Regions from separate parts of the Paraglaciecola sp. L3A3 genome, predicted to be linked through region 2. Evidence: predicted binding sites of a transcription regulator. Region 2 holds the regulator's gene; each other region holds the start of a gene.
What was found. Region 2 encodes LexA, which represses DNA repair genes until DNA is damaged. Its sites were predicted from a motif close to TACTGTATNNNNATACAGTA; they were not measured.
Positions count from the first base shown of each region.

Region 1 (11,321 bases), 390 kb from region 2:
AAAACTTGCACTTTATCAAATGCAACCGAATTACTCGATAAGGCCGACACCAACTTATTTAAAGCTAAACAAGCCGGTCGAAACCGTTGTGTCTGGGATTAAACATTCACACTTATTAAGCCTAGAGTGATGAAAATAACAATCAATATACATATGTGTGGTTTAAATATTTTTAGTATCAAAAATCCTGCAATCACCCATACGAGATCAAACAAATCAGTTATCGCACTAGTCAATATCGGATTATAAAATGCGGCAATGAGTAGTCCCACAACGGCAGCATTGATTCCCCTTGTTGCAGCCAAAAAATAACAATTAGCAAGCAATGTTTGCCAAACATTTCTTAACGCTAATACCAGTAAAAATCCCGGTAAAAAGATAGCTAAAGTGGCTAATAAAGCGCCAGTCAATGGAACTGCTGGATTCATTATACCGCCAATATATGTGGCAATCGTAAACATCGGGCCAGGAACACCTTGCGCGGCTGCATAGCCAAAAACAAATGCATCCTGACTAATGCTATCTCCTAGTGATGCCTGTAATAAAGGTAAAACTACATGTCCGCCTCCAAATACCAAACTGCCACTCTGAATAAAGGGCGCTAACATATTGGCATAACTTGCAGACCAACTAACCAAGCTCAGTGCAAATAAAACCAAAAACACTAACAATGGCCAGTAACTAAATTTATTTGAGTCAAACTTGAAGGGCACACTTTTTTCTGTTGTACGGCTCGTTAACACACCTATTGCCGCACTGCTTAATATCACAAATATTTGCCACAAAGGAGAGCTCACCAGCATTAACAAAGCGGCACTTGAAAGAGCAATACTTATGGCAACTTTAGTTTTACAAAAACTCTTAAACATACTAATCACTGCATCAAGTACGACTACTACAGCTAATAGTTTAAGGCCATATATTAAACCCACTAACCAAGGCTTAGACTGGCTAAAATCTGTAATTGAAGCCAAAGAATACATCAAGATAAACGACGGCAAAGTAAAACCAATAAAGGCAGCAACTCCCCCCCATAAACCTGCTTTATGTAAACCAATAGCAAAACCAATTTGGCTGGAACCTGGACCGGGTAAAATTTGGCTCAGACTAATGAGATTCGCGTACTCGTCATTTTTAAGCCATTGCAATTTATCGACAAAAGTCGATTTGAAATAGCCAATATGTGCAGCTGGCCCGCCAAAACTGACGCAGCCCAAAAGTAGGAAATGTAAAAATATGATTAACAGCTGTTTAATGAGTGCCATGTTCAACAAATCTGGTATTCCTACTAATTACTAATTACTTTATTTCTGCCACCATTTTTAGCGGTATATAAATTTTCATCAGCCATGCGTATCATTCCATTAATACCGCCTTTAGTTTGACTAGTTAAACCGACACTTACAGTACAATATATGTGTTGCTTTTCAAAAATCAGAGTTGTATTTTGCAAAGCGACACGAAATACATTCATGATTTCGAATACTTTTTCTGCATTAGTATTTGTAAAATAGACACAAAATTCTTCACCACCAAAACGAGCAGCAATATAGTCAGCAAAAAAATCAGCTACCAATTTAGCTATTTCTTTTAAAGCATAATCTCCGCAATCATGGCCATAAGTGTCATTTATATTCTTGAAATGGTCGATGTCAATAATGGCTAAACTCTGTTGTTTCGGTTTGTTTTTTTGTATGGCTTCAACACAAGAAAAAAAATGTCGTCGGTTAGGTAAACCAGTCAAATAATCGGAATTTGCCACACGTTTTATGGTGGCTATATTCTCTAACCTCTCAACATTTTGCATGATCCGGCAGAGAAATTCTTCATGGCAATAAGGCTTATATAAATAATCATTAGCGCCACTTTTAATAAACCGAGCTGATAGTCCATTATTGCTATCAGTTGCGATACCTATAATCCCCAAGTCTTCTTCACTATATGTTCTACGTAACTTAGAAATCATTTGTAAACCAGACATGCCTGGAATGTTTTCATCAATAATTGCCAGTTTAATAGTAGATTGATTAGTTAACACTTGTATAGCTTGGCTGGCATTTTGTGCTTCATAAGTAATAAAATTATGCCTTCTTAATAATGAAACCATTGCACTTCTATCCACTCGTGAATCATCTACTACCAATACGCCTACTTTTTTATTTTTATCTAATCTTGCCAATAATCTTGTGAGATATTCATAAACTTGAGCATTTTCTTTGGGAATATAATCAACTATATTTTTTTGCAGAATATCAATTCTGATTTCATCATCTAAGGTATCAGTTACCACTATTGTGGGTAAGAAAGATTGAATGGCAAAATCAACTGCCTGTCCCTTAGTTGCATCTGGCAAATTAAAGTTAACGACTGCACACAAATACTCTTCAGGTGCAGAAGCTGAAAACACATGTTTTGCTTCGATTAAACTAGCGGTAGATACAGGACGCAAACCCGCCTTAGAAATCAAGTTTCGCAGTACTTTCATGCTACTTGAGTCATATTCAATAATCAGTACTTTACGTTGCATAAATATAGAATCACTAAAAACCGGTTAACTTAGGTGTGGTTATTACACAATAGATATAACAAAAAACAACACATTTAATCCAACTATACTTTAGTTAACTTAGCAAACGACATCACCAACCATTTAGTACCGAATTCATCAAAGTTAATTTGCACTCTGGCATGCTCACCCGACCCTTCATAATTTAGCACTGTACCTTCAGCAAATTTAGGATGGCATACCCTTTCACCTAACTGAAATCCTGTCGATTCAAATGCAGTATGCCCAGTAGTTGCCGTAAAACGGTTTTGTACCGGTCGGCTAATAGTGGTGCGCAAGCGGACTTCTTCAATACACTCAGCGGGGATCTCTTTAATAAACCGTGAAGGAGTATGATATTTGTCTTGCCCATAAACGCGTCTGTTCTCAGCATAAGTGATATACAACTTTTGCATTGCACGTGTCATACCGACGTAACAAAGACGTCTTTCTTCTTCGATTTTGCCAGGCTCATCATTGCTCATCTGACTAGGGAACATGCCTTCTTCTACCCCAACCAGAAACACCAATGGAAACTCTAAACCTTTAGATGAATGAATTGTCATCATTTGCACCGCATCCTGATGACTATCAGCCTGTGTTTCACCTGATTCTAAAGAGGCATGAGCTAAAAAAGCAGATAAGGGAGTCATATTATCAGCCTCTTCAGGCACGACAAATTGTTTACAAGCCGTCACTAATTCTTCCAAGTTTTCAATTCTAGCTTGGGCTTTTTCACCTTTTTCTGCTTTATACATAGCAAATAGGCCAGAATGTTTGATCACATGATCAGCTTGTTCCTCAAGAGGTAACTGCGCAATATCTTGGCCTAACTGACTAATAAGTTGAATGAAAGCACTTAATGCATTAGATGCGCGGCCGGTTAGACGTTTTTCCTGTAACATCCGCTGACTTGCATCCCACATAGACAATTCTTGTTCTTTGGCTAGTTCGCGGATCTGCGATAAGGTCTTGTCCCCCATGCCACGAGTAGGGGTATTCACTATTCTCTCAAATGCCGCATCATCAATAGATTGATTAATTAAGCGCAAATACCCAAGGGCATCACGAATTTCCTGGCGTTCAAAAAAGCGTAATCCGCCATATATTCTGTAAGCGATTGATTCTTGAAGTAAGGCTTCTTCGAGTACCCGTGATTGAGCATTATTACGATATAAAATGGCGCAATCAACCAAGGCATTACCAGTATCACGCCACTCTTTTATTCGAGAGATGTTAAATCTAGCTTCATCAAGTTCATTAAAACCTGCATACAAAGAAATCGTTTCTCCATTGCCATCTTCAGTCCATAACTCTTTACCTAGACGCCCCTGATTATTATCAATAACAGCATTAGCGGCTTGTAATATATTGCCCGTAGAACGATAATTCTGTTCTAATCTAACGGTTTTAGCAGTAGGGAAATCTCGCAAAAAATGCTGTATATTTTCTACATTGGCACCTCGCCAACCATAGATAGACTGATCGTCATCCCCCACAATAATCATATTATTGCTTGGCGCAGCAAGTAACCTTAACCAAGCATATTGAATATTGTTAGTATCTTGAAATTCGTCAACTAATATCGCTCTAAAACGTTTTTGGTAATGGGCTAATATGTTAGGGTTGTTCAGCCATAATTCATGAGCTCGTAACAATAACTCAGCAAAATCAACTAACCCAGAACGGTCACAGGTTTGTTGATATACCTGATAAATCTCGCGCATTTTTTGTTGATTAGCATCTCCGTAGGTCTCAATATGCTCAGGGCGTAAGCCTTCATCTTTGTTACCATTGATATACCATTGTACTTGTTTAGGCGGCCAATGTTTCTCATCAAGATTAAGACTTTTAATCACTCGTCTAACCATTCGATATTGGTCATCAGAATCTAAAATAGTGAAGTTTTCAGGTAAGTTAACGTCTGCATAATGGGTGCGTAATAACCTATGGGCAATACCATGAAAGGTACCAATCCACATGCTATATAAAGGACTTCCTTGTAGTTGCTCTATTCGCCCGCGCATTTCTTTGGCTGCTTTATTGGTAAAGGTCACAGCTAAAATGCCATAAGGAGCAATACCTTCCACTTCCATTAACCAAGAAATTCTATGCACTAAGACTCGTGTTTTGCCACTACCGGCACCAGCTAAGATCAGCATGTCAGTGGCAGAAGCAGCAACTGCATCACGTTGTTTATCGTTTAGTTCATCAAGAAGTCTAGATACGTCCATGGGCAAATTTTGAAAAGGATATTTGCCTTTACTATAACAAAGCACTGTATTTAAATACACTAATGAAAGCAATACTCAGCAGAATGCCCTGCTAATTTGTGCCTATATTGCAAAGAAAAGCATTTATACCTTTTATTTTTCTACTTCATCCCCAAAAATAAGGTTAGTAGAAATACCTTTGAAAATGATGAGACAAAGTGATGAGCATTGAATTTTGGCAACAACTAAAACTAGAAGCAAAAAACTTAAGTGAAAGTGAACCTTTGTTATCTAGTTATGTACACACATGTATTCTTGCTCACCATAACTTTGAAACCTCTTTAGGTTTTATCCTATCGAATAAACTAGCAGATAAAGTCATGGGCTCATTAACCATCAAAGAAATGTTTGAGCAATGTTATCTGCTACACCCAGAAATAGCTGAAGCAGCTATGTTCGATATTCAAGCTGTGTTTAATCGAGACCCTGCGGTGAACACTCATTTAACAGTACTGCTCAATTTTAAAGGCTTCCAAGCAATCCAAGTGCACAGACTAGCTAATCAACTGTGGAAAATGGGTCGAAAAGAGCTAGCTCTCTTTATTCAAAGTCGTAATTCAGAAGTTTTTGCTATCGACATCCACCCTGCAGCTCATATAGGCCAAGGAGTGATGTTCGACCATGCGACAGGGATTGTAGTAGGCGAAACTGCGGTAATTGAAGACAATGTGTCTATCATGCAATCCGTCACCTTAGGTGGTACAGGTAATGAAGCAGGCGACCGACATCCTAAAATTCGTCAAGGGGTAATGATTGGGGCAGGAGCCAAAATATTGGGTAATATTACTATAGGTGAAGGAGCCAAAATTGGCGCCGGTAGTGTTGTTTTAAACGACGTACCTGCACATGTTACCGTCGCTGGTATCCCGGCCAAAATTGTAGGTAAACCTAGATGCCAGAACCCTTGCGAAACCATGCAACAAAATATTCTAGAAGACTAACTCTAATAATTGATTGAGTGACTGTAACTGCACATGAGGTAAAGTAAGTGTCTGCTCACTATTAAGCGACATTTCTCTATCTTCTGCGTACCAAGCGGCTTGATAGCCTGCTCGAATTGCTCCAAATACGTCTTTCTCTAAATTATCTCCCACATGCAAAATATTTTTAGCCGGTATTGCTAACATATCTTGAGCCGCATCAAACATAGCTATGTTTGGTTTCATAGGTACTGTCACACTAGATTTAAAACAGGCTGATAAATAATCGGCAATGCCAATTTTTTCAACGTCTACATTACCGTTGGTAATAGCCACCAGAGGTATTTTCTCGGCTAATGTTTTTAAAATCCAATGAATATTAGCATCGACAGAAAAATTACTGCGCTGATCATAAAAGTGTTGAAAACACCGCCTGGCTGCATCAACAGCTTGCTCTTCGTTATAACCAAGTTGCTGAAACCCAAGCTGTAAAGAGCGAAATCTAAGCTGGCCAATATCATTATGTAATATGGGATGATCTATTAGTAACTCTTTTTCTATTTTACGCCAGTACTGTGTATCTAAAGACTTAGTGATAGAGAACTCCTTATGCTGAAACGCTCGCAACGATGCCGTAGCATTTTTAATTACGCTGCCGTTTTCATATAAAGTATCATCTAAATCAAAAGTAATGGCTTGAATGGGATTGAGTTTTTTATAGAAAATCATAAATATATTAAACGCAAATTTCTAAACTGATTATTACCCAACAATTAGTAGCTAAGAATTTTAGGTAGTAAAATACTCAAAAATTGTTGTAATTGTGAAATCAACAAAGTATCCATATCAGGATTAAAGTGACTAGGATCTTTACTGCCAATCGCCAAAATACCCAGCTCCCCTTGGTCACCTAACAGCAACAAAGCCACTGAATTAGCATCTTGATCTGCAAATAATAATTTTCTTTCGTGGTCACTTAATCGTCCAAAGAAGTGTTTGTCTCTTTTAAAACGTTTTTCAATGAACAAACGACGTTGAATTTCTGGTAGCGCATGGGCACCTTTGAAAGGCATTAAACTGACAGATGCTAACTGTAAATTTTCTTGAATCACTTCTTCTAAAACAAAGGTTAAATCATCCATTGAAGTACACTTCAATATTCTGATATTTAAGTCAGCATATATCCGATAAATTTCTTCATTTTTTTTAGCAATTGTGATTAATTGACTAAGCTTATGATTAAGGCTGCGAACCTTCTTACGCAATTGCTCACTTTGTAATTCGACTAAAGACACACTACCTTTTTGAATATGAGGTATAGCAATTTTTTCCACAAGATTAGGGTGTTGAGCAAAAAAATCAGGATTATCTAACAGGTAGTTTACTACCTGTTCAGCACTTAATTGTTCATCTGTTTCTAATGCAGTATTTATTTCCATATTATTTAAAAATCCCCCCTACTCTTATAAATTTATGTAGCCGTCAAAAATATGCTCGGCTGCTCCGGTCATTTTTAATACATTGTCTTTCCCTTGCCAACGTATTTTTAAACTTCCACCAGGTAAATCAACCTTCACATCTTTACTTAATCTATTTTGTAACTGCCCAACAGCCACTGCGGCACATGCACCACTGCCACAAGCGAGTGTTTCACCGGCCCCTCTTTCATATACACGTAACTTAATATGACTAGGGTTAATTATTTGCATAAAACCAACATTAACCCCTTCAGTAAATCGCTCATGCTTTTCTAACAGAGGCCCCATTGTTTCCACATCTGCTAAATTTATGTCATCTACTAACAATACACAGTGAGGGTTGCCCATGGATACAGCACCACAAAAAAAGGTTTGATCATCCGCTCGGATAATATAAGTTTTTTCTTGTTTATTGGCCTTTAGTGGAATTAGGTGTGGTGCAAATTGTGGCACCCCCATATTCACTGTGACTTGTCCGTCTTTTTCCAAATATAAAACCATACGGCCAGCCTTTGTACTGACTACGATTTTATTACGGTTAGTTAACCCTTTCATTTTCACAAATCGAGCAAAACACCTAGCACCGTTACCACATTGGGAAACTTCCGTTCCATCAGCATTAAAGATTCGATAATGAAAATCTTGATCAGGATCATACGGTGGTTCAACCAACAAAAGTTGATCGAAGCCGATACCAAAATTTCGATCGGATAATTGACGGATTTTTTCCGGAGAAAAAAACACATTTTGGGTTACATTATCAATAACCACAAAGTCATTACCCAAGCCCTGCATCTTTGAGAACTGGATTTGCATTGTCACTACTTAACTAAAATTATTGTCTAGCCAATTAAAAATGAACTAACTAGAGATTCTAAAAGCAGTTATATCATTTCAAGCAATCACTGACTATGTCTTTAACAATCCATAGCTTAAATAATCTGATTAAAAACAATGAATAATTAGCATAATCAGGGTCGTTTATTTATTCACTTCTCAATTTTTCTGTTTGTTGCTGAATTCGTTTTTTTTGTTGAGCCGATAATCCATAACGATAATGTTCCTCTGGAGTAAACTTTAGACTATGTCGTTTCATCTGACGGTCATCAACATCCAAACTTAAATCCACATCAAATCGCGTTAAAACAGAATGGTTATTTTGCCAACCATTTGCAGCTGTAAAGTGAGAGATCCCCCAAGTAATACCACGGCCATCTTTAGTATCGGTAAATGCATCAGGGATAAAAGGTCCCGCGGCATTGGGCATTAATTCAACAATTGAAGCGATTTTAAAATTAACCCAATCTTCTGCATATTGAATAGTATTTCTTTCATTTCCATCTCGAATTGCAAAGGCCGCCACTCCCTTTTTAAATGGAAATAAAGTGGTTTCATGGCCCGCGGCCATAATGGGATTAAGCGGGTGTTTTTTAAATGGCCCTAATGGATTTTCTGCTATTGCCAGTCCATGCATACGCACTAAACCGCGCTTAGCATCTTGTTTAGAAAAGTCCGACTTGTAATACAGGTAAATCTTGCCATCGTGTACTAAAGGATAAGGATCATGAATCGAAAACTGATCCCAGTCACCTTTAGCACCATTAGGGATCACGATTTGATTGAGTGCAGTCCAAGGGCCATCAGGTGAATCCGCATAAGAAACCGCCACAGGGCAATCATCCCCCCGCTTGCCACTAGCCTCCATAAACCCCTGATAATAAAGGTAATACTTACCTTTCCATTTTAAAATATCGGTGGTTGAAACTGAGCGCCAACCGACATTAGGTTTTGGTGGTCGAGGCACAGCAACCCCTTGCTCTTGCCACGTAAAACCATCTTCTGAGGTGGCATACCATATTTCAGATAAATCCCAATCAGCGGAAGGTATAGTGTCACTGCTTTTTTCAGCACCTTTTGGCGCAGTAGGTGTATTACGATAGGTATACCAGACGTAGTATTTACCATTTTCAAAAATAACTTTAGAAGGATCACGACGAGAAATCGTACCGTCACCACCATGGTAATCAAACCCATTTAATTCTGTATATTTAAATTGAGTATACAACTCATTGTTTTCCTGTCGATTAGCTAAGTAATTATCGTAATTCCGAGCAACAGAAGCACTTAAAGGCATATCAGGCTTTTCATCTGGCATGTAAAAAGGAAAAGCTTGTTCAGAAGGTTGAGGAGGCTGCGGACTATTGGCGCTAACAAAAAAAGGTAATGTAAGGCTAGCGGTTAGGTAGCTAATTTTTTTCACTTGCAATTTCTCTGGTAAAAAACATGTTGCAAGTGTAAATAAAAAGCCGCTATAAGAATAGCGGCTTTACACTTTTAGTTAACAATTAATTATCGGGTATAGCTTCATTTTCGAATAATTGTTCAATAGTTTCTCGCTTACGTACTAAATGAGCCACATCTTTATCTACCAATATTTCTGCAGGTCGACAACGGCTATTGTAATTAGAAGCCATTACAAAACCGTATGCACCAGCACTACGTACAGCTAAATAATCTTCAGGTGCAATGGCTAACTCTCTACCTTTACCTAAAAAATCGCCCGTTTCACAGATAGGACCAACTACATCATAGACAGCCTTTTCTCTTACCAACGCTGCATTTAAAGGAATAATATTTTGCCACGCAGAGTAAAGCGCAGGTCGAATAAGGTCATTCATAGCCGCATCAACAATAGCAAAGTTTTTCTCTGCACCCTGCTTCAAAAATTCAACTTTAGTCAGTAAAACCCCAGCATTTGCCATAATAGCTCGGCCCGGTTCAAAAATAAGCATTAAATCTTCTCGTCCCACTAAACGCTGAGCAATGGCTTGCGTATATTGATCTGGGTGAGGAGGCTTTTCATCATTATAAGTAACACCTAAGCCACCACCTACGTCGAGATGTTTAATATGAATGCCATGGCTGGCTAATTCATCAATCAAGGCAAGTAAAATATCTAAAGCATCAACAAAAGGAGTAATGTCAGTTAATTGAGAACCAATATGGCAATCAATTCCAACTACATTTAGGTTCGACAAACTATTCGCATATTGGTAAATTTCAACCGCTTGTTCGCGCTCTACACCAAACTTATTATCTTTCAAACCTGTAGAAATATAAGGATGTGTTTTAGCATCGACATCAGGGTTAACTCGAATAGAAATAGGCGCTTTTTTATCTAATCTCTTAGCTACCTCATTAATCCGAGCTAACTCGCTGCGAGATTCAACATTAAAACATTTAATACCTTTCTCAAGTCCTAAGGCAATTTCTTCAGGTGTTTTACCTACCCCAGAAAAAACTACTTTGCTGGCATCTCCACCAGCTTTTAAAACGCGAAGTAATTCACCACCAGATACAATATCAAAGCCTGAGCCTAATTTAGCCATCACATTTAACACGGCCAAATTTGAATTTGCTTTAACTGCATAACAAATAAGATGCGGCTGTTTACCTGCCGCATTATTAAATGCGTGCCAATGTCGCTCTATTGTAGCTTTAGAATAAACGTAACAAGGTGTGCCGAATTGTTTAGCGATATCAAGAAGGGCGACTTCTTCAGCCAAAAGCTGTTCGTTTTTATAAGCAAAATAATCCATCTAGTTTTTCCCCTCTGATGATTCTTTTATGTGCTGAGTAGGACTGTTCGTCTCAGGCTCTTCCGGTAAATACAAGCTTCGCTTCTGACCACATGAGGATAGGACAAGAAGACTAAATATAGCCCCCGTAAGCACTGTAAATTTATAAGAATGGCGCATAACAACAATAACCTAATTTAATATGGGCTAATGATGTCATTACATTGAACAAATGCAAAGTACTGGAAAGAGCTGAATGCTATATTTTATGCCATATGAAATAACAAAGCATATAATCCTGCAGTTAAAGCGATATTTGTCTTAAAGAAGATTGCACCGATGGTGGAAAAATGACCTGTCCCCATAAAGACTGACATAATTCTTGAGTATCTGACCATTGCCTTTTTAACAGCCAATCAATCAAAATATTAGGATCTGATTTAAACTGCACATTCACACTAGGTTCAAATTGTAACCATTGCTCAATGACTTCTAAATCTAAGGTTTGCATTAACTGGCACAAACCT
Region 1 is NZ_CP047023.1:175,380-186,700, reverse strand. It holds gene GQR87_RS00780 (diguanylate cyclase) at 1-102, shown strand, start outside; gene chrA (chromate efflux transporter) at 99-1,265, opposite strand; gene GQR87_RS00770 (diguanylate cyclase) at 1,289-2,527, opposite strand; gene uvrD (DNA helicase II) at 2,611-4,779, opposite strand; gene cysE (serine O-acetyltransferase) at 4,980-5,759, shown strand; gene GQR87_RS00755 (HAD-IA family hydrolase) at 5,748-6,467, opposite strand; gene GQR87_RS00750 (DUF484 family protein) at 6,512-7,177, opposite strand; gene dapF (diaminopimelate epimerase) at 7,202-8,032, opposite strand; gene GQR87_RS00740 (family 43 glycosylhydrolase) at 8,202-9,476, opposite strand; gene lysA (diaminopimelate decarboxylase) at 9,562-10,815, opposite strand; gene GQR87_RS22280 (lipoprotein) at 10,816-10,974, opposite strand; gene GQR87_RS00730 (MJ1255/VC2487 family glycosyltransferase) at 11,099-11,321, opposite strand, start outside.
Region 1: a site for LexA is predicted at 4,822-4,841, ahead of uvrD (DNA helicase II). Genes of this name have one in related genera too.

Region 2 (11,321 bases):
ATTAGTTGTACTCACGCTTGCTCCTTTTTATTCTTTTTCTTTGGGCAATGATAAAAACTATCACAGCAGCCAAGGCTAATAAAAACCACTGCACTGCGTATGCAATATGTTTTTCTGGCGGCATGACAACAGCTTGCCATTGCCTAACAAAACTTGAATTAGGTTCTTCAGCCAATTTGACCACAAATGGCAATAAAGGTTTTCTATAATGCTGTTCCAATACATTTAGATCAACTTCTTGTATCACTTTTGGCCATTGTCCATCTACTTTTGCCGTTTCTGTTACCAATATATTTTTACTTGGGAATGAAACTAATCCTGAATAAGACATCAAGTTATCATCAATATTGACTTCAGGTAGAACTTTACGACTGTGAGTGGCAGACAACCAACCAAAATTTGCCATTAATATGCCAGAGTTAGTTTGTAGAGGTACCAATAGCTGATATCCCACTCGCCCCTGATGAATTTTATTATCTAATAAAAAATATTGTGTTGGATCAGCACTGGCTGTAAAACTAATTGGCACATCTTGCATATCATGAATATTACTTAATACAGCAGATAAAGCCATTTGTGACGAGCCTTTTAGTTCAGCTATTGAAGCTAACCTTTCATTTTTTTGTTCTGCTCTCTGTAACTGCCAAAGGCCTAAAGCAAACATAATGACAACAGCGGTAAAAGTGATTAATGTAGGGATGATGGGTAATCGAGGCATACTAATCTACATGTCCAATAAATAGCTCAAGGAGTTTATCAATGTTAATAAAAATTTTAATTGGCAGTTTAATTCTATTTATGATTTTCAACCTGTTTAAAGCCATGATGATTATGCTTAAAAATGACCCAGACAGTCCCCCCATGAGTAAATTCATTGGGCGAAGATTAATGGCTTCAGTAGCAATAATAATACTCATACTCTTAGCTGTAGCTACCGGATTAATCACACCTAACCCAACACCTTATTAATCATAAACCGAGTTCAGGTTAATAATTAAAAAGCCACGTCGACCGTGGCTTTTTAATCGTTTAATTTTGTATTAGCAATAAATAATTACAAAATATATACAACGAAAAACAGCATCACCCAAACTACATCAACAAAGTGCCAATACCAACTTCCCGCTTGAAATGCGAAATGATTTTCTGGAGTAAAGTGACCTTTAAATACTCTTAATAACATTATAAATAAAATTACTGTACCTAGGGTTACGTGGAAACCATGAAAACCGGTCAACATAAAGAAAGTGTTGCCGTATATTCCTGACTCTAATGTTAATCCCATTTCTGTATATGCATGGATATATTCTTCAACCTGCAGCACCAAGAATATACAACCTAAAATCACGGTAATACTTAGCCATAATTTAAGTTTTGCGCGTTTATTTTCTTCTAATGCAACATGTGCAATATGACAGGTAACCGAAGACAATACTAGAATAACAGTATTGATAAGCGGCAAACCAAACCAGCCCATAGCTTCAGTTTTTGTACCATTTGGGGTTTCAACTAATGGCCAAATAGCTTCAAAGGTTGGCCATAAAACTTCATAAGTGGCTAAGTTATTAGACGCGCCACCCAACCAAGGAACAGATATTACACGGGCGTAAAACAAGGCACCAAAGAACGCCATAAAAAACATCACTTCGGAGAAGATGAACCAAGCCATTCCTTGTCTATAAGAGCGGCCTAATTGAGCGCTATACATACCACTCATAGATTCATCAATTTGATTTTTAAACCAACCCACTAGCATAATAAATAAAGTTGCGAGGCCTGCTATTAATATATATCCGCCAAATCCTTCTTTATCTCGGGTAGTTTCAATAACAAAATTTCCCGCCCCGACAGCAATTAAAAATAAAGCCACAGCCCCAACAAATGGCCAAGGACTTTCTGCGGGCACATAATACTTTTCATATTCTTTTTCTGACATGATGTTCTCCTTTACCCGCGATTTTGCGCTACAACTTCACTCGAAGCTGTCACGTTGTAGAGGGTATATTGCACAGTAAAATAAGTGATATCTTTTGGAAGTTGAGGGTCGATATAAAACTTCATCGGCATCAGAACTTCTTCGCCTGCTTTTAATGTTTGTTGCTCAAAACAAAAACACTCGGTTTTATTCATAAATATAGCCGCAGGGCCAGGTGATACTGATGGTACGGCTTGGCCTATTACATCTGCCCCTGTTGGGTTTTTCACATAAAAGTTTACCTGGCTCATTTCTCCAGGATGCACTTTAACTACACGAGTTTCAGCCTTAAACTCCCAAGGCATACCAGTATTCACACGAGTAATAAAATCCACTGTAATCAGTCTACTTTCATCTATTTCGACAGACTCGTAAACTGCAGCCACATTTGAAGTTTTGCCGTTAATACCTAGAGCATCACATAACACATCGTAAAGAGGCACTAAAGCAAAACCAAAACCAAACATGCCCACCACTATGGCAAGTAATTTAACAACCATTTTGTTGTTATTGGTTTGATTCTGCTGTGTGTTCATTTAAACGGCACTCATTGTTTATTTAATTACAGGTGGTGTTTCAAAGCTATGATAAGGCGCTGGAGATGGAATTTCCCACTCTAGGCCTTCAGCCCCTTCCCAAACTTGGGCCGACACCGGCTCACCTTGTTTCTTACAAGCTTTAATCAGTAAAACTAAGAAGATAAATTGAGATAAACCAAATGCAAAACCGCCGATACTGATCCATTTATTAAAATCAGCAAACTGTAAAGCATAGTCTGGGATACGACGTGGCATACCTGCTAAACCAACAAAATGCATAGGGAAGAACAACACATTAACTGAGATAAGTGAACACCAAAAATGCCATTTAGCTAACCCAATATGGAACATTTTCCCTGTCCATTTAGGTAGCCAATAATACACAGCCGCCATAATCGAGAATATCGCTCCTGTCACCAACACATAATGGAAATGTGCCACCACAAAATAGGTATCGTGATACTGGAAGTCCACTGGAGTAATCGCCAACATTAAGCCAGACAAGCCGCCAATAGTGAACAAAACAATAAAGGCTAATGCAAATAACATGGGCACTTCAAACGTCATTGAACCCCGCCACATAGTTGCCACCCAGTTAAATATTTTTACCCCTGTAGGCACAGATATCAACATAGTGGCAAACATAAAGAACAACTCAGCAAACACAGGCATACCAGTGGTAAACATATGGTGCGCCCAGACAATAAACGACAGCAGCGCAATAGATGCCGTGGCATAAACCATAGAGGCATAACCAAACAGTCGTTTACGGGCAAAGGTAGGAACAATCGCCGAGATAATACCAAAAGCAGGCAAAATCATGATGTACACTTCAGGATGACCAAAGAACCAGAATATATGCTGGAACATAACGGGGTCACCACCACCAGCGGCATCAAAGAAACTAGTACCGAAGAACTTATCGGTCAATACCATAGTCACCGCACCGGCTAAGACCGGCATTACCGCTATAAGTAAGAATGCGGTAATTAGCCAAGTCCACACAAACAAGGGCATTTTCATATAAGTCATACCAGGAGCACGCATGTTTATGATGGTGACTATGACGTTAATAGCCCCCATTATGGATGAGGCACCCATGATATGTACTGAGAAAACAAAGAGGGCCGTACTGTCACTACTGTAAGTAGTAGAAAGCGGAGCATAAAAAGTCCAACCAAAAGCAGGACCGCCACCTTCCATAAATAATGATGCAAGCAAAATCAAAAATGCAAATGGAAGTATCCAAAAACTCCAGTTATTCATTCTAGGTAAAGCCATATCTGGCGCACCTATCATCATAGGTATCAGCCAGTTAGCTAAACCGGTAAAGGCAGGCATTACTGCACCAAACACCATAATCAAACCATGCACTGTGGTCATTTGATTAAAGAAATTAGGCTCTAATATTTGTAATCCTGGCTGAAATAACTCAGCGCGAATTACCATCGCCATGGCGCCACCAGTTAGAAACATAATAAAGGCGAACCACAAATACATGGTGCCTATATCTTTATGGTTAGTAGTAAATAACCAGCGTTTTATGCCGCTGGGAATATGATGTTCGTGATGCCCATCGCCAGGTAGGCCATCATGATGAATATCGTCAGTTACTGTAGTCATGGTCACCTACTCCTATTTTCCGTTTATCGCTGCGTTAATGTCTTTGGCCTGAACCAAATCACCGGTGTTATTACCCCAAGCATTACGCTCGTAAGTCACCACAGCTGCCAATTCAGACATACTCAATTGTTTAGCATAAGATTGCATTGCTGTACCTGTCACCCCGTCCAATAATATAGCAATATGTTTAGGTTGGTCGGCTGTCGCTATTTGACTGCCTTTAAGTGCAGGGAATACTCCAGGCAATCCTTCACCATTTGGCATATGACATGCGGCACAATTAGCGTTATACACTTTTTCACCTAACGCCATAGCTTCAGGTAAAGACATGTTCATCGCCAATAATCGTTGCTCTTCTTGTTTTGCTTTAAGCTGAATAGCTTGTTGTTCAGCAATCCATTTTTCATATTCTGCAGGTTCTTTAGCTATTACCACAATCGGCATAAAACCGTGATCTTTACCACATAGTTCCGCACATTGACCACGATATACACCTGGGTGATCTACGTTAGTCCAAGCATCATTAATAAACCCAGGGTTAGCATCTTGTTTAATGGCAAAATCTGGCACCCACCAAGCATGTATCACATCATCTGAAGTAATTAGAAAACGAACTCTTTTGCCAGTAGGAATAACTAAAGCTCGGTCAACTTCTAAAAGATAATTAACCCCTTTGTCAAACTTGCCTTGAATTTGCTCTTGTTGTGTGGCCAACTTTGAATAAAATTCAACTTCGCTGTCCATATACTTATAATGCCATTTCCACTGGGAACCTGTGACCAACACAGTTACATCAGGCTCACTAGCATCTTCCATATCGATTAATAAATTTCGAGCTGGCACGGCCATTCCAACCAAAATAATGAAAGGGATAACTGTCCAAGCAATTTCCACTTTTACATTTTCGTGGAAGTGGGCTGGCTTGGCCCCTCTAGATTTTCTATGGAAATATATAGATATGAACATGGCGATGAACACGCCAGCACCAATCACAACACATATAATAAACATCAGCATATGCATATCATATACTTCAGCACTGATCTCAGTCGCACCTTGTGTCATGTTCAACTTGTATTGTTCGATATGATTTTTGCTTTCAGCAAACACTGGGCTAGCTAATAAAACAGACAGCATGGCTCCAGTTTTAGACAAAGTTTTTTTCACTCGGCACCTCTATGTGGCAAATACATTCTATTATTTTTTAGTAAAAAAAGACCAATTACGACTTCTTAACACTCAAAGCAAGCAACAAAAAGTTAACCAAGGGAAAATTCATTGTTATCAATTTGTTACACTAATTACTAAGGATTACTTATTTAAGGGGGGTACGTCTAGCCTTTTTGTTTAAATTACAATCAATTGATGGTTTTTTAAACACTTTTGTATAAAAATTTATAATTTATGAATATTTGTTTTACTAAAAGTACAGAAACAGTTGAGATAAAAACTAAATAAGAGAAATGAAAACTAGATAAAAAACAAAAACGCAGCAAAAATTGCTGCGCTCAAAAAAATGAATTACCAAGGAATAGAATTACATCCAGTCTGCGTTGCGGATCACTCCCACTGCAATACCTTCAATATTAAAAGGTTGGGTAGCAAGATCGACTTTGATAGGCGAAAAGTCTGCATTCTCTGCATGTAATAACACTTCGCGGCCTTTTCTTTCTAAGCGCTTAACTGTCACATCTTCGTCTACCCGTGCAACTACTACTTGGCCATTGTGTACATCTGTGGTGCGATGAACGGCTAATAGATCACCATCTAAAATACCAATATCTTTCATACTCATGCCGTTTACACGAAGTAAAAAATCGGCACTAGGTTTGAACAAACTAGGATCAACTTTGTAATGACCTTCAACATGTTCTTGAGCCAAAATAGGTTCACCAGCAGCCACTTGACCAATTAACGGTAAACCTAAATCTTCTAGTTGATCTTCTAAAGGTGTATTTAACTTAATACCTCTAGAGGTACCGGGCAATATTTCAATTACCCCTTTACGAGCTAAAGCCTTTAAATGTTCCTCAGCAGCATTAGCCGATTTAAAGCCTAATTCACGGGCAATTTCTGCACGTGTGGGGGGCATTCCAGTATCCAACATAGTCGTTTTGATTAGTTGAAGTACTTCTTCTTGTCTCGCAGTTAGTGGACGCATAAACAGCCTGTTTTTCTATACAGTTATTGTTAGTATAAACAGTTATTGCTAGATCTCAAACTTTGTTTTTTGAAGGCCTTATTTAAATTGAAATTAAAAGTGTTCTAGCTATTTTTTTTAATAAAAAATAAGCAGCTTGAAAAAATGAGAACGATTAATTAACAGTGCTTACCAAAGTAAGCACGCTATTTCAAAATTAACCACTAGGGTACCAACTGGTACAAATCACCGCTGGCAAAGTCGGCAGAGTAGATTTCACCATCAGCATCTAACGCAAAAGTGGATAGGTTTATACCTTTAGCATCAAATAATTTGATTGGTGCGGAAAGTTCAGGAAATTTGCTGGCCCACACACCACCCAGAATAAAATCGGCATAGATGTAATGATTGTATAACTCAGTCATTAATTTACCTGTGTATACAAAACCACCGGTTATGGACATACCTTCTGTTCGTGGATAAGTAATCTTAGGCAAAGTTAATCCCTTTTGATTACAGCCTTTTTCAGGTTTAAAGCACAAGTCGCCTTCCATGATATTCCAGCCCATATTTTGGCCTTTTTTGACCACAGATACTTCTTCTACTTTACTTTGCCCTACATCAGCCACAATTAACACATCGTCAGCAAACGAGAAACGCCAAGGGTTTCTTATACCATAAGCCCAAATTTCTGGCTTAAAACCGTCTTTATCCACAAAAGGGTTATCACTTGGAACAACATAAGGCACGTCATCTTTTGTATTAATATCGAGGCGTAACATGTTACCTAATAAGGTGTTTGTATTCTGGCCATGGCCATCTGGATCGCCAGCACCGCCACCATCTCCCATACCTATATACAAATAACCATCAGGGCCAAAAGCTACTTGACCTCCGTTATGATTCTGACGAGGTTGGTCAATTTCAATCAGTACTTTTTCATTTTCTAACCGATATTGCTTATCTTTATTTTTGACCATAACAAAACGAGATACACGTGTTCTGTCTTCACCTTGCTCTGGGTTATAATTAACAAAAATATATTGGTTTTGGTTAAACTGAGGAGCAAATGTCACACCTAATAACCCCATTTCTACAGCAGACTCCACATCAAACATATGAACTTGATATTTAGTCTTGTGTTGTAGATCAACAAAGTTCAATTGGCCTTCTTTTTCGCCCAGTAATAACTCAGTACTAGATCCAGGCAAAAATTTAATTTCTACAGGCTGTTTAAAGCCTTGGTAAATAGTTTTTAGTTTTACTGCTTGCACTGTGATTAAGCAATTTAAAGCACACAGTGTAAAAAATATTATCAATTTCATGGTTATCCATTCACTTTTATTGTCAACATTCAACATACTACAAAGTAAAATAAAAATTAATAACCATTATTGATTTTAGAAATAATTAATTAGCTGGGTTCAGTGTGACCCCATAAGTTTCGAAAGTGATAAGCTAACTAGAAAATAAAAGAGTAGTGTGGCTTTAAGAAATACTTTAAGCATTTTTGTACCTTGGCCAAAAGCAAGGCTGTCAAACGTTCAAAAATGCTACAGATGAACACAATTTATCCAGAGTTCAGGTTATAGATGTCGTTCCCTATGTTATCCTTCGCAAGTAATCAAGAACAGTAAGGTCGGTAGTATGAAAAGGGTGAATAGATTGCTATTTGCAATGGTAACCATTCCCATCAAATGGCTAGTAAAGGTCAAAAGTATCCCAGCAGATTTAGAAACTGAACTAGGCATAGATAAATCTAAACCAATCGTTTATTTACTTAGAACCCACTCAGTGACTGACCAGCTAGCACTAAAAATATCCGCGGCAAGCCTTGGTTTACCTAAACCTACAGCTCAAGTCGATATAGCTGATACTGAATTTCCACCTTGTCTTTTTTTACGTAATCCAAGTTCGCTGTTAAATAGAAAAATTAAAAATACCAATATTGAAGAAAATGCTTCTTGGTTATTTAAATTACACAGAGAAAATTCTGATTTAGATATTCAAATAGTGCCTGTTTCAATTCACTGGGGCCGGGCACCGGGTAAAAACATGTCTGGCTGGTCAGACGTTATAGCCAACCAAGTTTCACCTAACTGGTTGCGAAAGTTTTTTATCGTTTTACTTTTAGGTCGTGACAACTTTGTTTGTTATAGCAAGCCGGTTTCATCTAGGGCTATGAGTAACCTTGAAGGGGCAGATGATGAAATTGCCCGCAAATTAATTCGAGTGGCAGGTACACATTTTCATCGTCGCCAACAAGCTATAGCTGGGCCCAATCGACTAGAACGCTATCAACTATATAATGCTGTATTAGGCTCTGAATCCGTTTCGTTGGCCATAGCAGAAGAAGCTAGCCATAAAAAGATCACCCAACAAAGAGCAAAAGCACAAGCTAAAGAATATTTAACTGAAATCGCCGCAGACTATCGAGAAGGCATAGTAAGATGGGGTTCAAGCGTTTTAACTAAGGTCTGGAACAAAATATATAATGGCATCGAAATAGGTCATGCAGCGACCGTTCGAGAACTTGCTCAAAATGGCCACGAGATCATCTATGTGCCTTGCCACAGAAGTCATATGGACTATTTATTACTGACTTACGTTATCTACCACGAAGGTTTAGTCACCCCCCATATTGCGGCAGGCATAAACCTCAACTTTCCTCCTGTTGGTGGTTTGCTTCGCAAAGCAGGAGCATTTTATATACGTCGAAGTTTTGCTGGTAATAAGCTATATACCGCAGTATTTAGAGAGTACTTAGAGCTACTTTTTAATAAAGGTTACTCGGTGAAATATTTCCCCGAAGGTGGCCGTAGCCGAACTGGACGCTTACTTCCGCCAAAAACAGGTATGCTTGCCATGACCCTACAAGGTCTAATTAAAGGAATAAATCGACCCGTCAGCATTGTGCCTGTTTATATCGGTTACGATCATGTCATGGAAGTATCTAGTTATTTAAAAGAACTCAAAGGTACCAGCAAGAAAAAAGAATCATTTCTGCAAATATTCTCGGCTATCAAAAAACTAAAAAATTATGGTATTGGCCATCTTAATTTTGGGGAACCAATCAACCTTGCAAATTACCTAGATCAACATGAACCTAATTGGCGAGAATACCGCGAACAAAACTCAGATAGCCGACCACAGTGGTTAACACCTGTAGTGAACGAATTAGCCACTGATGTAATGAGTAAAATTAATCAAGCAGCAGCGATTAGTGGTATGGCAATTTGTGCAACTTGTTTGTTGTCAGCCAAAAAACACGCCATGGCTCAATCTGAGCTAGAACAAGCAATAGAGCATTATCTAACCTTGTTAAAAGACGCCCCTTATAGCAATAGAGCGACTATTCCACAAATGAGTGGTAAAGAGCTTTTATCCAATACTCTAAAACTCAATAAATTTACCGTAACCGAAGATAGCTATGGAAAAATAATCTCACTAAAAAATCAAAATGCAGTGGCGTTAACCTACTACCGCAACAATATTCAGCATCTTTTTGTTTTACCAAGCCTGATAGCAGCCATTGTATTTTCCCATAATGGCTTAGCTAAAAAACAAATATTATTATTAGTAGCTAAACTTTATCCTTTGTTAAAACGTGAATTATTTTTATATATGAGTTCAGAGCAAGGGTCTTCGTATGCAGAATTTTTATTAGATAACATGTTAAACATGGGCTTATTGGTTGCTGAAAGAAATAAAATTCAGCCACCTTCACCATCTAGTGAAGAATTTTATAGCGCTTGGTTGTTAAGCCGCGGAATACGTGAAACATTACACAGATATGCGGTAGTACTGACTCTGTTATCGAAGCAAGGCAGTATCAGCCGCAGTGAGTTAGAACAAAATAGTCGACACTTTGCTGAACGGCTATCTAGTTTGCATGGCCTCAGCTCACCAGAATTTTTTGATAAAAATGTATTGGGGTGTTTTATTACAGCGCTAAAAGAACAGCAACTGGTAGATATTGATGAGAAAGGACAACTACAGCATGCAGAACTCAGTGAATCCCTTCGCTCTGATGTTATTAAATTAATAGAACCTGAAATAATCCAACGTTTAAAACAAATTTAACCATATCCAAACTTAAGCCTCTGCTTAACAGAGGCTTCTATAAAACTTCTTCCTGCAATCCAGTTGCCAGACTCTCACTATAAATATTTTCCAAAAACAAGCAAACACCTTAAGAATTTGGCTATGCTTATATTTCACACAGGGCAGCAGTATCCACCCTCGATTGATTTAATTAATGCAAAATAAAATAAGGAAGTGATATGTCTAAGCTCATTTTATCTCTTGATGGAGGCGGAATTCGTGGTGCCGCTATCAGCCAATTCTTAACTCATGTAGAAAAACAGCTATCAACAAAACACCAGAAATCGTTACGAGACTGTACTGATTTTTATGCAGGCACAAGTACAGGTGGCATTATAGCATTAGCTTTGGCCACTACAGATATGGCCATGGGCGATATCAATAATTTGTACAATTACAGCAATGCTAAAAAAATATTCGCCGACAATAAAGGTTGGTTTGAAGTAGACGGCATCAATGCTCCAAAATACGAAGCAAAAGGTAAAACCTCAATACTAAAAGATAGCTTGGGCACTGCTAAGCTCGGTGATGTAGCTGAAGGTAAACATATATTAGCAGTGGCTTACGGGGTAGAAAAACGTCGGCCTTATGTGTTTAAATCCACCAAAGCAGAATATCAAAATTTATTCTCTTACCAAATTGCCGATGCTTCTAGCGCGGCTCCAACTTATTTTCCTACTAAGGAATTACAGCTACCACCAGAAAAAGACGAACACTGGTTAATAGACGGCGGCGTAATTGCCAACAACCCTACAATGTGTGCTTACGCGGAAGCTTGTCGCCTATGGCCCACCAGCGAGAAAAGAGTATTATCTATAGGTACAGGATCCCATACTCGTAAAATTAATGGACCAGATTCACAAAAATGGGGGGCGGTACAATGGATGTTAAAAGGACAATTAATCGATTTATTATCCGATGAAAAAGTAGTTGCTTATCA
Region 2 is NZ_CP047023.1:5,095,210-5,106,530, forward strand. It holds gene GQR87_RS21270 (SURF1 family protein) at 2-718, opposite strand; gene GQR87_RS21275 (DUF2909 domain-containing protein) at 760-969, shown strand; gene GQR87_RS21280 (cytochrome c oxidase subunit 3) at 1,055-1,936, opposite strand; gene GQR87_RS21285 (cytochrome c oxidase assembly protein) at 1,948-2,511, opposite strand; gene ctaD (cytochrome c oxidase subunit I) at 2,530-4,137, opposite strand; gene coxB (cytochrome c oxidase subunit II) at 4,150-5,274, opposite strand; gene lexA (transcriptional repressor LexA) at 5,675-6,298, opposite strand; gene GQR87_RS21305 (sorbosone dehydrogenase family protein) at 6,502-7,602, opposite strand; gene plsB (glycerol-3-phosphate 1-O-acyltransferase PlsB) at 7,925-10,360, shown strand; gene GQR87_RS21315 (patatin-like phospholipase family protein) at 10,561-11,321, shown strand, end outside.

Region 3 (11,321 bases), 610 kb from region 2:
ACGACATGTATAAAGCTGCTAAACAGTCAGAATATACAGTTAAAGTTGAAGGTAGCAATGTTGGTTTTAAGCAACGTGCTAGCATCGCCAGTATTTATGAAGTAAGAAATGATGCAGGTCAAGTGACCCGTATTATCTTACCTGTTCATGGTAGTGGTCTTTGGGACTTAATGTATGGTTTATTAGCTATTGACGCAGACGGAAACACAGTGCGTGAATTAGTTTATTACGCACAAAAAGAAACCCCTGGATTAGGTGGCGAAGTACAAAACCCTAGCTGGAAAGCGAAGTGGGATGGCAAAAAATTGTTTGAAAATGGTGAAGTCGCTATTCAGGTCAAGAAAAATGCCGGTCCTGCTGACCCATATGCTGTTGATGCGCTTTCTGGAGCAACATTGACTAGTAATGGTGTACAAAATACATTGTCTTATTGGTTAGGTAAAAATGGCTACGGTCAATACCTTAAAAATCAGACTTGGAAATCGTAAGGGGTTCATACTATGGCTGACATTAAAGAAATGAAAAAGGTATTGTTTGGACCCGTTCTGGACAATAACCCAATCGCATTGCAAATATTGGGCGTTTGTTCGGCTCTTGCAATCACCACTAAATTAGAAACCGCTTTAGTTATGTCGTTAGCATTAACGGCGGTAACGGCTTTTTCTAGTTTATTTATATCTATGATCCGTACTCAGATACCATCAAGTGTTAGGATCATAATTCAAATGACCATTATTGCCTCTTTGGTAATAGTAGTTGACCAAATATTGAAAGCGTATTCTTACGAGATATCTAAACAACTATCGGTATTTGTTGGCTTGATCATTACCAACTGTATTGTAATGGGTCGAGCAGAAGCATATGCCATGAAGAGTCCGCCATTTATGTCGTTTCTTGACGGTATTGGTAATGGTCTTGGTTATTCTTTAGTACTCATCATTATTGGTACTATTAAAGAGTTATTTGGATTCGGTACAATTTTAGGTTTCCCAATATTTGAGCTTGTTCAAAATGGTGGTTGGTATCAAGGCAATGGCTTATTGATTTTACCTTTCAGCTCATTCTTTTTGATTGGTGGCTTGATTTGGATAATACGTACTATTCGTCCTGAACAAGTAGAGCCAAAGGGGTAATTCATGGAACATTATTTAAGTATTTTTATTAAGTCTGTTTTCATTGAAAACATGGCTTTGTCTTTATTCCTAGGTATGTGTACATTTTTGGCCGTATCTAAGAAAGTTAAAACATCCATGGGTTTAGGTGTGGCAGTAGTAGTGGTTTTAGGTATATCTGTACCTGTTAACCAAGTTATTTTTGTCAATATCTTAGCGCCAGGAGCATTAGCTTGGGCGGGATTTCCGAATGCAGATTTGAGCTTTTTGAGCTTTTTAACCTTTATCGGGGTAATCGCTGCACTAGTACAAATACTAGAAATGACATTAGATAAGTTTTTCCCTGCATTGTATAACGCGCTTGGCGTTTTTCTGCCATTAATCACAGTTAACTGTGCTATTTTTGGTGGTGTGGCATTTGCTATACAACGTGAATATAACTTCAGTGAAAGTATCGTTTACGGAATTGGCAGTGGCTTAGGTTGGGCAATTGCCATTACCTTGCTAGCTGCAGTACGTGAAAAGCTGAAATATGCTGATATGCCAGAAGGTATCAGAGGTTTAGGATCGGTATTTATGATTGCTGGATTGATGGCACTTGGTTTCCAATCATTTACTGGCGTGTCGCTTTAAGCGTTCTGGGAGAATATAAATGAATTTAAATGAAGTTTATCTTGGTGTAGGCATGTTCATCGCTATCGTATTAGCGTTAGTGTTTATCATCATGTTTGCAAAGTCTAAATTAGTGCCTGAAGGTGAAATAACTATCACCATCAACGGTGGTGATCAAGATCCTATTACAGCGCAACCTGGCGACAAATTATTAGGCGCTTTAGCTAATGCTGGGATCTTTGTATCTTCGGCATGTGGTGGTGGCGGAACTTGTGGTCAGTGTCGTGTAGATATTAAAGAAGGTGGTGGAGAGCTTTTACCAACTGAACTTGATCACATCAGCAAAAAAGAAGCAAAACACGGTTGTCGTTTGTCTTGTCAGGTTGCTATTAAACAAGATATGGCTATCGAGTTAGAAGAAGAAATCTTTGGGATCAAAAAATGGGATTGTGAAGTTATCTCTAACGATAACAAAGCCACTTTCATTAAAGAGCTTAAGCTTAAAATTCCAAATGGAGAAAGTGTCCCTTTCCGTGCCGGTGGTTATATTCAAATTGAAGCTCCACCTCATCATGTGAAGTATAAAGATTTCGATGTACCAGAAGAATATCGTGGTGATTGGGAGCGTTTTGGTTTCTTTAACATTGAGTCTAAAGTTGATGAAGAAACTATTCGTGCTTACTCAATGGCTAACTATCCGGAAGAAGAAGGCATCATAATGTTGAACGTGCGTGTTGCTTCACCGCCGCCGAACAACTTGTCTTTGCCTGCTGGTAAAATGTCTTCATATATTTGGAGTCTTAAGCCTGGTGATAAAGCAACTATCTCAGGTCCTTTCGGTGAGTTCTTTGCAAAAGATACTGATGCTGAAATGGTATTTGTTGGTGGTGGTGCTGGTATGGCACCCATGCGTTCACATATATTTGATCAGCTGCGTAGATTAAAATCTAAGCGTAAGATGACATTCTGGTACGGTGCACGTTCACTTCGTGAAATGTTTTATGTTGAAGATTTCGACATGCTACAAAAAGAGAATGATAACTTTACTTGGCATGTTGCTTTATCTGATCCACAACCAGAAGATAACTGGGAAGGTGATACAGGGTTCATTCATAACGTATTGTTAGAGAATTACCTTAAAGATCATCCAGCGCCTGAAGATTGTGAGTTCTACATGTGTGGTCCTCCTATGATGAATGCTGCTGTTATCAATATGCTTAAAGAACTAGGTGTAGAAGACGAAAACATTATGTTGGATGACTTCGGCGGTTAAAACCAAAGTTCGTTTATATTAATTTTAAAGGGGCTTAATGCCCCTTTTCTTATGGATAAAAGTAAATCGTGATGTCAAAAATTAGCTATTCCAAATCACTTATTTTGGCCTTTGCAATCCCACTTTTGTTGATTGCTTGTAGCCAACAAACTAGTGAAGTTCATCTCACTGGCCCCACTATGGGTACCACTTATAACGTTAAATATATTGAAACAGATACTATTACCCCGGCTGAACTACAAAAAAAAATAGATAATGAACTGGTCAATATTAACCAACTTATGTCTACCTATATTAATGACTCAGAATTAAGTCGCTTCAATCAGTGGGATAACACAGAAGCTTTTCCTCTATCAACACAAACCCTCTTTGTAATGACAGAAGCTAAGCGACTTGGCGAGTTAAGTGGCGGCTTACTTGATGTTACAGTGGGGCCATTAGTTAATCTATGGGGATTTGGTCCTGAAGCTCGGCCAGAAAAAATACCTACAGCAGCAGATATATTGGCTGCTAGGGAACGTGTAGGTTTAAATAGACTGATATTAAATGAGTCTTCTGCGAGTAAAACTCATCCGGATTTGTATGTTGATTTATCCACTATTGCTAAAGGGTATGGAGTGGATAGAATCGCTGAAATTTTGCAACAACACAATATCCACAATTATCTAGTGGAGGTAGGTGGAGAGATGCGCTTATCTGGTGAAAAATCGAATGGTAAAAATTGGCGTGTAGCGATTGAAAAACCATTAACTACAGAACGAGCTATAGAACGTATTATCAGTGTAGGAAATAATGCTATTGCTACATCCGGTGATTATCGTAATTATTATGAAGATGAGGGGGTACGGTATTCACATCTAATTAATCCTCAGACTGGCACTCCCATTAGTCATAATTTGGTGTCAGTGACAGTTGTCGCTCCATCTTCGATGACTGCGGATGGATTAGCTACTGCTTTAAATGTGATGGGTAAAGAAAAAGCATTAATTTTGGCAGAAAAGTATGACTTAGCCGTTCTATTGATTACTAAAGAAAAACAAGGTTTTAAAGAGTATACTAGTAGTATGTTTGACCAGCTTGTCACTGTTCACTAAAACCAGCATATATTTAATAGGAGACTAATTTTGAGTACCTTTATTCTCGCATTTGTATTTTTTATCGTAGTTGTTGCTGCTATGGCAGTGGGTTATATCTTTCAACAAAAAACCATTGCAGGTAGTTGTGGTGGTTTAGGCGCTTTGGGTATCGATAAAGCATGTGACTGTCCAGAACCCTGCGATCGTAAAAAAATGCGCATGGAAAAAGAGCAAGCTAGAGAGAAAAAACTAAAAGAGTGGAAAGAAAATCAGATACTTTAAATTTGAACATTTATGCTAAAACTGATTTTTTACAACAAGATTGTATTTAAATTATAGTGATAAATTGTCTAGTTTATTTACAACTTTAGTGGGATATGTCAGAAAATCTTACACTTTTTCACCTGTAATTTTTTTCAATATTTAAAAAGTATTATATTTCATGTGCTTGCGGTTACATTGTGAAAATACGGAACGGAAATTGCTGCAATCTAGACACGTTGCGGGATAAAAAATCACAATAGCTTTGATTATGTCCCAAAGTAGTTACTTTAAGAACACACACATAGGACATACCCATGTATAAATCAAATAAAAATATCCAAGCATCCGCTATATCTTTAGCGGTTGCATTTATTTTAGCAACTCCTGTGGCATCGGCGATACAGATCACATCAACGCTTGATGCTGATGAATTAGCAAACGCTTTAATTATTCCTAACTCTGGAATTACTATCACTGACTCAAGTTTGTTTGGAGGCATTCAAGGTGAATATGGCGGAGATTATGGCGGTGATTACGGTGGCGATTATGGCGGTGGAATCCCCAGTATAGTAGCATTGGCAGTAGAATTAGATGCCCTTTCAGCTGAACCTTTCGGTCAAGCGGGGATTTTCACCAATAATTCTGGAGTTTACGGTTTACCCAGTGGTGGCGGTGTTGTTTTTAGTTCTGGCTATGTTGAGGATTATCAAGACGGTGAAAATACATCTTCAAGTAACTCTGGCGGTGATGGTAATGCCGCGACTGATGAACAGAACGATGTCTTAAGCGAAATTACTGGGCGCTCCGAACATTTTGATCCTGTCCAATTAGATATTACTTTTGATGTTGACGATGACGTAAGTGTAATCACCTTTATTGCAGCTTTTGGCTCTGAAGAATACCCTGAGTATGTTGGGTCACAGTTTGTTGATGGTTTTGGCATGTTTTTAAATGGTGAAAATGTAGCGGGCGCTTTACCTACGGGTGATGTGGCGGGTGAAGACCCAATATTGCCAATCAATATTGATCACCCAGATTTTCAGGATGTACCTGGGACCGAACTTGATGGAGTCATTGCCCCTAATGGTATTCCATTGCTGAGGTTTGATGTGCCTGTAACACCTGGCAGTACTGGCAATACTTTTAGTTTGTTATTAGCCGATGCAGGTGACAGCGGATATGATAGCACTATATTTTTAAGTAGTTTTGGTAATTTTGATTCTGAAAGTGGCGAGTCTGAGTTTACTCCAATTTTACCAGACAGTAGTAATCCCACTAATGATGAAGGCGCTTTTGTATTTTTATTACCTGAGGTTGTAGCTAATGAAACGATTTGGATTGATCCAGATGTATCTACAGGTTATACCTATACCGCTACAGGTGGTGGCTTATTTGCAAGTGTCACAGCGCCTACTAAATTAAGTGTAAATGATGAAGATGGCTACTGGCTAACCTATTTCGATGGGACAAGTTCTGTCACTGTGGCGCTAACTGCTGGGCAAACTTTTGATTTTGCTATCCCTGTAGGCGAATTTACTATTGATGGGATTGACCCTGACTTAGGTTTAGATCCAACGGATCCGACTATGTTTGTTACAGGAGTCTCGTTTAGCGAGTCTGGGACTGGTTTTGGAATCGAACAAACACCTATCACTACCTTTGTTCCTGACCAGCCAAATACCGTTGGAGTGTCAGCACCTACTTCTGTTGGTTTATTTGGTTTGTCTCTGATGGGAATGGGTTTGTTGAGAAGAAAACTAAAGACTAAATAATAAGCAGATGCTATAAATGAAAAGCCTAAGTTTGTTGACTCATCTTAGGCTTTATTTTTGTCTGTCGTTTGGGGAAATTATGTATAGATCTTTAATTGTGACTATATTTTGCTACTGTGTTTTTGCTGCGCCATTACAGGCTGCTGACAAAGAAGGAAAATTTGCCGTTAAGGGGGCGGGGAAACGTGATTGTAGTAGTTTTGTGCAGGCAGCTGATGATAAGAGTACTGATTATTACCTTTATGGTGGTTGGCTTGAAGGTTATATAAGTTCTTATAATGCTTTTCAAACACAGAATTATGATTCTACACCTTGGCAGACAACAGAACTACTGCTCACTTTACTGAAACGTCATTGTGTCAGTCACCCTAAAGTAAAGTTTTTAAGTGCCGTAAATGGGTTACTTAAAACCTTGTACCCTATTCGTTTAGAAAGAGAGAATAAGCTGATAAAAATTAGTGTAAATGGTGCTGATACTTATTTTTATGAAGATATTTTGCTAAGAGCAAAAGAACGCTTACATAACCTTGGCTATATAACTGATGAGGTTACAGCAGATTTTGACGAGGGCGACATACATGCATTTGAAAAATATCAAAATGATATTGGTCTTTCGGTCACTGGTGTACCAGATCAAAATACTCTGCTTAGCCTTTTTTTAAAGAAAGTTAAATAGTAGTTTGCTGGCGTCGTCTAGAGTTGCTTATTGCTGGGAATTGGGGGGCGGTTTGGGTCATGTGACCCGTATGAATTCGATATGTAACCGGCCAGAGTTTTCATCTACCAGTTTCTCGTTTGTCTTAAAAGATACAAGTAAATCACAATATATCAGCAAAGCCTATAAGCAAAATGTATATGTTGCGCCATGTTATATGAAGAGTCCCAGTCTGCAGATTTCACCTAATTTTGCACACATAATGTGGCGATGTGGCTGGCAAAACGATGATAATGCCTATGATTTAGTGTTGGCTTGGGTACAGATACTTAAACGTTTAGATCCCCACTACGTTTTTATTGATTATGCTCCGTCAGCCGCAGTAGCCGCAAAATTGTTAGATATCCCATATTTATTTTTAGGTAACGGTTTCGAGTTTCCACCTGCTGAATCACCGTTTCCCTCGATTCTGCATAACCAGAAGGTAGCTCGAAAAGATTTATTACATTGGTATAATAAAGTTAATAAAACACTACGGGTAGTTTGTAAAAAATTTTCTAAGACAATTGAGCAATTTGATTTAAAGGATATTTTCGAACCTCAAAAAGGATTGATTCTTGCCCACCCTATGCTCGATCATTATCTTAACCGCCAAATCCAAATTTTTTATTTACCTACCCTTACACAAGTTAATAGTGAAACAAAAAATGTTAATAATGATTTGTTCTCTAACAAACCTTATTTATTTGTTTATCTAAATGCAAATACTCCCAATTTAGTTGAGTCGATACGTATGCTTTCGGCTCAGTTTCGGATTGAAGGGTATATACCGAACTTAAATTTAGCCCAGCGTAATGCCCTAAGGTTTATTGGTGTCAGTATTTCTGATGTACCAGTGCCAGTATCAAACATTATCGCAAAAAGTCAGATAGTCATTTGCCATTGTGGTATCGGTGTGGTGAGCCATGCCATTGATAGTGCAGTACCCATGGTGTTGCTGCCGACGCAAACTGAACAATCTATGTTGGCCCATACGTTATGTAAATTGGGTGTTGCGATATCGATTCCCAAAGCTGCGTCTTCTCATCAATTTGTAAATACAGTTAACTTAGCAATAAAAAACCGAGAAATAATGCAAGCTAATATTCGAACTCAAAGCAATAAGTACTGGGAAAATCGACTCATTTGGAAAGAGGGCATTGGAACATATATTAAAGAATATTTTTGATCTGCTATCAGTAGTAAGATTATCTAAAAATCCAGAATTTGATATTCTTAAACTTTTTCTATTGACCTTGAGAAATAGATAGGCAGAATACTGTATTAATAAACAGTGTCATGGTCGGTCGTATTTTGCGCAAAATTATTCATATTGATATGGACTGTTATTTTGCTGCCGTTGAAATGCGAGATAACCCTGAATACCGAAATTTACCATTAGCTATTGGTGGTAGTTCTGATAGGCGTGGGGTGATTTCAACTTGTAATTATATCGCTCGACAATTTGGTGTGCGCTCTGCTATGGCTACAGCACATGCTTTAAAACTATGTCCTGAACTGGTTTTAGCGCCAGGGCGAATGGAACTATATAGCGAAATTTCGCAACAAATCCGTGAAATATATTCCCGATATACCAACAAAATTGAACCCTTATCGTTAGATGAGGCTTATTTAGATGTCACTGATTGCGAGTTGTTTGCAGGCAGTGCCACCTTAATTGCTGAGGATATTCGCCGTACTATCTTTCTAGAAACTCAGCTGACAGCTTCAGCTGGGGTAGCACCTTGTAAATTTGTTGCGAAAATTGCCAGCGATGAAAATAAACCGAATGGTATATGTGTGATTACCCCAGATAATTTAGATGACTTTGTGGTGAAACTAAAGTTAGGCAAAATCCCTGGTGTAGGTAAAGTCACTTTAGCTAAGTTAAATGAGATAGGGTTGTTTACTTGTGCTGATGTCCGCAAGTTTCCTTTTGAAAATTTAATAAAACGTTTTGGTAAATTTGGTTCGGTGATATGGGCCAGAAGTCACGGTGAAGATGATCGGGGCTTGAGTATAGAAAGGCAACGAAAGTCTGTAGGTGTTGAGCGTACTATGCCTGAAGATATTTATAGCCTAGAAGACTGTTGTAAAATGATTGATAATCTATTTCCCAAATTACAAGAAAGGTTAAAAAGGTCGAGTCCTGAACTTGCAATACAAAGCCAAGGTATTAAATTAAAGTTTGCCGATTTTCAACAAACTACAGTTGAACATAAATACCAGAAATTAAATAAAGACTATTTTTTTGAGTTGTTAAACGAAGGGCTTGCTAGGCAGGACAGCAGAGGTATTCGTTTAGTCGGATTACATGTAGGCCTAGTGGATAAAGTTAGCCAACAGCAATTAACTTTTTCTTTTTAAGTTGATGCAAGGTTGGGTTATGGTCTGTTATATTTTTCGGCATAGTTTGTCGAAACACAATCAATTTATTCTTTAATTAAGGTGGTAAAAATACATGGCTTTAAAAATAGGTAAATATCGCCACTATAAAGGTAATGAATATGAAGTTATTGGTGTAGCTCGTCACTCTGAAGACGAGAGTGAATTAGTGGTTTATCGTCCTTTGTATGGTGAACGAGATTTATGGGTTAGGCCTTTAGATATGTTTGTAGAAACTGTAGAAATTGGTGGAGTGATTAAACCTAGATTTGAATACCTAGGTTAAAGTTATGATTTGCAATCTAATAAAGCATTGACCAGTGCTACAGAACCAGTGCGACGACTGACTAGTTGCCCTTTTATATTAAATACAATGGCTTGATTTGTGTCTTTAGGTAAGTCAAAGGTAGTGCGAATTTGATTTCGTTGGCGACCATTTAATTGTATGTGAGGAGGCAATTTTTGCCAATTATTCAAATCAATCAATGCCACGTTTTGTTTAGTTATTTCACGTTCTAGTAGTGCGATATCTTGAGAAAAGTCAGAATTTGCTGAATGCTTTAGAGAATAAATGATAGTACAGTTTGCATCAGCAAATAAAAGTTTATCTTGGCTCGCCGAAGTGGCAAAACTGATTATGATTAGCAGAATACTAACAGACCACATTCTCAATGTTTGATTTCCTTTTTCTTCTTTTTATATTTTATCTGACGATAGGTATTTATCATATCAGTTGCCCGCATTGATTGCAGGTGAACTAAAGCAATAAACTCGGGATTTCTTGTAAGTAATTTTGTTGCCAAATTTGTTGCATTTTTTGTTGATCGATATTGCCACCGGACAAAACAACTAACACCTTTTGTCGCTTTTTTTGAACTTTTAACCAATTTATTAGCGCAGCCATACTCATTGCACTTGTGGGCTCTAGATGAATTTTTAACAGATGTTGTAGCCACTGACACCAATAGACTATCGGTTGTTCTGGGATTTCATAAATATCATCTAATTGTTTTATATAGTTAAAAGTTTTTTCGCCCACAGCTAAGGTTGCAGCACCATCTGCTAGAGTTAAAGGCTGCTGAGGCAATGATTGAATTGTGCCAGTGCGCCGTGATTCAGCTGCGTCATTGGCTAATAATGGTTCTGCCCCTATTACCTGAATGTCAGGATATAGCGTTTTACTGCATATAAATGATCCAGAAATTAAACCTCCGCCACCTATTGGGGCAAATACACTGTCTACTTGGCCAATTTGTAGTAATGCGTCATATACAGCGGTACCTTGACCAGCGATTATATCTTCATGGTTAAAAGGAGGTACCCAAACTGCGCCCTCTTTTTCTGCCGCTTGTTGTGCTTTTTCATCTGCTTCTTTACGGGTTGCACATAATTTCAACTTGGCGCCATAAAATTGTGTGGCTGCCGCTTTTACTTTGGAGATATTTTGCGGACTGTAAATGGTTGCTTTTACCCCGAGCTCGTTTGCAGCATAAGCAACGGCTTGAGCGTGATTACCTGAACTGCTGGCGACCACCTTTGTACCTAAAGTTCCCTTTTCCTTGGCTTTTAACATCATGTTTAATGCCCCACGAATCTTAAAAGAACCAGTTTTTTGCAGACATTCAGCCTTAAATAAAATTTCATGGCCTAACCAGTTATCAAGTAAATTAGAATGTAAAATTGGAGTTTGGCTAATATATGGCTGTATGCGTTGTTTTGCAGATTGAATATCGGAAAGTGTCACGGGCGGCATAAAGTTTGGTATACAAAAGTTAGGGAGTTAAGTTTATACGGATAGTATCCTTATGTTGCTAATTTCGCATTAACATTTATGATATTTCCTCTAGTTATTAAGAATAGGATCAGAACATGGGATTACTTGATGGGCTTTTAGGCAATGCATCTGAAATAGATGTTGGTGAAGTAGCTGAAGAACTTGCCCCAATAATTGGTGATACAGAAAGTGTACAACAAGTTTTTAAAGTGATTAGAGATATGTATGTATTTACTAACAAAAGGCTAATTTTGATCGATAAACAGGGCATGACTGGCAGGAAAGTAGACTATCATTCGATTCCTTATCGCGCTATTACCCAGTTCAAAATTGAGACCGCAGGCCATTTTGATTTAGAC
Region 3 is NZ_CP047023.1:391,566-402,886, forward strand. It holds gene GQR87_RS01635 (Na(+)-translocating NADH-quinone reductase subunit C) at 1-488, shown strand, start outside; gene GQR87_RS01640 (NADH:ubiquinone reductase (Na(+)-transporting) subunit D) at 501-1,133, shown strand; gene nqrE (NADH:ubiquinone reductase (Na(+)-transporting) subunit E) at 1,137-1,745, shown strand; gene nqrF (NADH:ubiquinone reductase (Na(+)-transporting) subunit F) at 1,765-2,997, shown strand; gene GQR87_RS01655 (FAD:protein FMN transferase) at 3,069-4,091, shown strand; gene nqrM ((Na+)-NQR maturation NqrM) at 4,122-4,355, shown strand; gene GQR87_RS01665 (choice-of-anchor L domain-containing protein) at 4,652-6,109, shown strand; gene GQR87_RS01670 (peptidoglycan-binding domain-containing protein) at 6,189-6,785, shown strand; gene GQR87_RS01675 (hypothetical protein) at 6,856-7,992, shown strand; gene dinB (DNA polymerase IV) at 8,118-9,170, shown strand; gene GQR87_RS01685 (DUF1653 domain-containing protein) at 9,265-9,474, shown strand; gene GQR87_RS01690 (hypothetical protein) at 9,477-9,860, opposite strand; gene GQR87_RS01695 (serine/threonine dehydratase) at 9,946-10,941, opposite strand; gene GQR87_RS01700 (PH domain-containing protein) at 11,058-11,321, shown strand, end outside.
Region 3: a site for LexA is predicted at 8,081-8,100, ahead of dinB (DNA polymerase IV). Genes of this name have one in related genera too.